DNA from 2 places in the Lacrimispora sanguinis genome. Region 1 is predicted to be linked to the other one. Evidence: a T-box and tRNA genes for the amino acid it is inferred to sense, from the RefSeq annotation. Region 1 holds a T-box; the other holds one or more tRNA genes.
What was found. The T-box of region 1 lies ahead of tyrS (tyrosine--tRNA ligase). A T-box ahead of a tRNA ligase gene usually reads a tRNA of that ligase, here a tRNA-Tyr.

Region 1 (2,475 bases):
TGCTTGGATCAGTTTTCTGTCCCACATCATACAGTCAAGTGGTGCAATTAATTCACAGCGGGGTATAAAGGTATCGGTTTGTAATACTGCTTCTATTAGAAATAAATCCCCTGCCTGGCAGTAAAGGTCATCCTTTAAGCCTTCCACCCTGACTTGCAAAATTTTCCCTTCGTCAAGCAATTCCTTGAACATTTCAGTTCTTTGTGGAGTTTTAAGTCCCCAAATATTTAACCATGCATCGGATGGACGATTCCATAGAAACCCTACTGCGCCTATCCGCCGGAGAATGCGCCATTTTTGATGCTCAAATTCATCAGGCAGCGGGTCAGGAATTTCCAACAGTTCGGCAGGTAAATACTTATGAGTGAGGTCGTAATACTTACGAGATCCCTTTTTATGGTGAATGATTAGTTCACCGGTAGAATATAACTGCTCAAGCACCGCCCGTGAAGCATTGGTACCGCCGCTCCAATTTCCGCTCCAATGAATGGATGAGTGCCAGTGTATGCTGCCCTCTATGGGTAAGTTGTCAGAACCGACCGCTCCGTTTGCCTGAATGTAATCCTTTGTGCTTGCTTCCAGTTCCTCCAGTTCTTTGAAACGCCGCCCGCCTTCCCGTGCAGCAATCCGATAGCGTTCAAAATACGGCCAGTCTTCTGTGGGAATGATGGAAAGGTTTTTATCAGGATAATCCACAAGTTTGCGGTCGCTATATAGCAGTTCGTATAGCGTTTGCTTTTTAAATCCTTTGACACGGGATTGCAGCGTAAGCTCCGCATTCTTTCCGCAGGAATCAACCGGATCAAACTGAATACAACCTGCCTGGCGCACAAAATCGAAGGCGCCCTGTTTCCCGTTAAATTTGTGTTTGCCCAGCAGCCCGTGTTTGAGAAGCATAAAATGTCTTGCCTGTTTGTTGGTTAAAGTGATCATAGGTTTTCTCCCAGTATGTTTCCGGATTCGTTTTTGTGCTCTCTTTTTGATGCAGTGATGTTCGTAATTCTAGATGCATCCATTTTACCACAATTAAAAAAAATTTGCTATCTTCCATGAAAAACCCCTCTTGACAAATAAAACAAAACAACATATACTAATCTATAACTTCATAAACAAGTAAAAGCGTTGATAAGAACAAGTAGCATTACGATGGACCACACAGAAAGCAGCCGGCAGATGAGAGGCGCGTGGAATACGGATTGCGAATACATCTTTGAGCTTCGCACCAAACGGCTAAGATGCCAAGTAGGCTGCGACGGATTCCCGCACCCGTTATTGTGCTAGAGTATCGCATCAGGTACTCAAAGAGGTAGACAGCGTGAGCTGTTTATAAACTTAAGGTGGTAACACGAGACTACAGCCTCGTCCTTTTGATAGGACGAGGCTTATTTTTATGAAAAAGGAGAATAATGATGAAGATTTATGAAGAATTGAAAGCCCGCGGCTTGATTGCCCAGGTGACGAATGAAGAAGAAATCAGCAAAATGGTAAATGAAGGAAAAGCCATATTCTATATCGGATTTGATCCAACGGCAGACAGCCTTCACGTAGGTCACTTTATGGCCCTGTGCTTAATGAAGCGCCTTCAGGAGGCAGGCAATAAGCCCATCGCCCTGATCGGAGGCGGAACCGGTATGGTTGGAGATCCTTCCGGAAGAAGCGACCTTCGGCAGGTGATGACAGTGGAAACAATCCAGCATAACTGTGACTGCTTTAAAAAGCAGATGAGCCGTTTTATCGATTTCTCAGAAGGAAAGGCTCTTATGGTTAATAACGCAGACTGGCTGCTGAACTTAAATTATATCGAATTCCTCAGGGAGGTTGGCCCCCATTTTTCCGTTAACCGCATGCTGACCGCGGAATGCTATAAGCAGCGTATGGAAAAGGGCTTAAGTTTCCTGGAATTCAACTACATGATTATGCAGAGCTATGACTTCTATGAGCTGTTTAACCGTTATGGCTGCAACATGCAGTTTGGAGGAGATGATCAGTGGAGCAATATGCTTGGCGGAACAGAATTGATTCGTCGGAAGCTTGGAAAAGATGCTCATGCCATGACCATCACCCTGCTTTTAAATTCCGAAGGAAATAAGATGGGTAAAACCCAGTCCGGCGCTGTATGGCTTGATCCGGAAAAGACTTCTCCTTTTGATTTCTTCCAGTACTGGAGAAACATTGCCGATGCAGATGTGTTAAAATGCCTGCGCATGCTCACCTTCCTTCCTATCGAACAGATTAATGAGATGGACAGCTGGGAAGGCAGCCAGTTAAATGAAGCAAAAGAAATTCTTGCCTATGAGCTGACCAATCTGGTTCATGGAAAAGAGGAAGCGGAAAGGGCAAGAGAGAGTGCCAGAGCGCTGTTTACCGGCGGCAATACAGCAGATATGCCAACCTGTGAGTTGGAAGAGGCAGATTTTACAGACGGAAGCATTGACATCCTGGCTATTCTTCAAAAGTCCGGTCTGGCTCCTACCC
Region 2 (2,475 bases), 710 kb from region 1:
CTTGATGGAGAGCGGATCTATGAGATGTCCGGAGAGTACGAGCCGGGAGCCTATGTGTCAAAGGACAGTCCGTACCGGTCGTTTTTTAAATTTTATGATGAAGAAGCATGGCCCTATAATGGATCCTACGACGGCTGGTGGGGGCATGCAACCCTTCCCAAGCTTAATTATGAGGACTCCCGGACTTTGTATGAGTATAGCCTTCAGATCGCCAGAAAGTGGGTTTCCCCGCCCTATAATATAGATGGATGGCGGCTTGATGTTGCGGCAGATTTGGGACACAGCAGCGAATATAACCATAAGTTCTGGAGAGATTTCCGTAAGGCGGTTAAGGAGGCCAATCCGGAGGCCATTGTGCTGGCTGAGCATTACGGAGACCCGTCCAGCTGGCTCCAGGGTGACCAGTGGGATACGGTCATGAATTATGATGCCTTTATGGAGCCGGTAACCTGGTTTTTAACAGGCATGGAAAAGCACAGCGACGAAAGAAACCCCGGCCTGTTTGGGGATGGCGATAGCTTTTTTAAGTCCATGAATTACCACATGAGCCGCATGATGACAGGTTCCATTCAGGTGGCCATGAATGAGCTGTCGAATCATGACCATTCCCGATTTATGACCAGAACGAACGGCCGGGTGGGACGGACCTCCACTCTGGGCCCGGAAGCAGCCTCTCAGGGCATCAACAATGGGATCTTTAAGGAGGCGGTTATGATCCAGATGACCTGGCCCGGCGCTCCCACGATTTATTACGGAGACGAAGCCGGTGTCTGCGGCTGGACGGATCCTGATAACCGGAGAACCTATCCCTGGGGCAGAGAGGATTTAGAACTGATCGAGTTTCACCGGTATATGACCGGGCTTCATCACAGCATACCGGCATTGCGCCTGGGGTCCTTAAAACAGCTTCTGGCTGGGAGACATCTCATCTCCTATGGACGTTTCTTAAAGGACAGCATTTGTGCTGTGGCGGTCAACAATCTTCCGGAAGAACGGCAGATTGGGATCCCGGTATGGCAGCTGGGAATGAAGGACGGGGAAATTATGTCCCGTTACATGTTGACCTATGAAAATGGGTATAATGTGGGTAAAATTCCTTATGAAGTGAAGGACGGTCAGGTGCTTGTCTCTATGCCGGGAACAAGCTCTGTTTTGCTGGTAGCTGAACGGGATTAGAATTTTTATTTTTCTAAAAAAAACCTTGATTTTTTCATGTCCCTATGATAAAATAACACTCGCTTGCTTAATAAAGAGCATGGGTGGGTTCCCGAGCGGCCAAAGGGGGCAGACTGTAAATCTGTTGTCGACGACTTCGAAGGTTCGAATCCTTCTCCACCCAGTCCGTACCGTTTATAAGAACTGAAACGGTATATGAGAATGCCGGCGTGGCGGAACAGGCAGACGCACAGGACTTAAAATCCTGCGGGACTAATCTCCCGTACCGGTTCGATTCCGGTCGCCGGCATGATAAGAAAAACCTTGTACTCTGATATGGAGTACAAGGTTTTTTGTTGGTGTGCCCGGCGGGCGCATGTTCTAATGAGTGCAAGTCTCGAATCCGCCCGGTAGTGGGAAGGATATAGCCAAGACCAAGGGTGTCGTCCGTGAGGACGAATCTGAAGGAAGGTGGAGGCAAATCTCTGGTCTGACGAATAGAAATCTTATCAGGCTGTAAATGGGGGTAAGGTTGCCAAACAAGCCAAAGCCCAATAACTACACGGAACCATTTGCAGTAAATAAGGCAGATAGATGGAGAGAAAGAGCATGCGAGTACCCGGGGAGATCTCACGGACGTGGAGAGTTTTTTTTTACGAACGACGGTTGAAATAAGATTTATCGTGAGAAGTCAGCTGAAACCATAGTACCATGCCAGTCGACGGGTATGGGAAGGGTGGAACCTTAGGAGGTGGGAGTAAATGAATGTTACCGAAGTCGAGAAAAGAGAGAGCACAAAACATTGCTGTAGCAATGGCTGCCGCCGGAGGGATAGTGCGGAACACGAAGAGAATGGCGGAGCGCTTATTGACAAGAGGATAACTGAAAGCAACGCCACCAACGCCGACAGAAAAGTAGATGGATTGCTGGAAATAATCGTCAGTAATGAAAACTTAAACCGTGCATACCAACGAGTGAAACGGAATAAGGGAGCAGGCGGAGTCGATGGAATGGAAGTAAATGAACTTTTACAGTATCTAAAAGACAATGGCGAGAAAATAAGGAAATCCATACTGGCAGGAACCTATCAGCCAGCCCCGGTAAGGAGGGTAGAGATACCCAAAGAAAACGGGAAGAAAAGAAAACTGGGAATACCAACAGCAGTAGACCGTGTCATTCAACAGGCAATTGCCCAGATATTAACGCCCATATATGAAGAGAAATTCGTGGAAACGAGTTACGGATTCAGACCGGGAAAGAGTGCCCATGATGCCCTGTTAAAGTGCCAGACATATCTGGAAGAAGGGTATGTTTGGACGG

Region 2: it encodes a tRNA-Tyr, which carries the amino acid that the T-box ahead of tyrS (tyrosine--tRNA ligase) is inferred to sense. The anticodon was not compared.

Annotation. Positions count from the first base shown of each region.
Region 1 covers NZ_CP173277.1:4,137,804-4,140,278, forward strand. Annotated here, with positions in the region: gene ACHZES_RS19215 (winged helix-turn-helix domain-containing protein) at 1-933, opposite strand, end outside; T-box leader at 1,114-1,370, shown strand; gene tyrS (tyrosine--tRNA ligase) at 1,410-2,475, shown strand, end outside.
Region 2 covers NZ_CP173277.1:3,430,110-3,432,584, forward strand. Annotated here, with positions in the region: gene ACHZES_RS15935 (glycoside hydrolase family 13 protein) at 1-1,176, shown strand, start outside; tRNA gene ACHZES_RS15940 (tRNA-Tyr) at 1,258-1,339, shown strand; tRNA gene ACHZES_RS15945 (tRNA-Leu) at 1,380-1,465, shown strand; gene ltrA (group II intron reverse transcriptase/maturase) at 1,917-2,475, shown strand, end outside.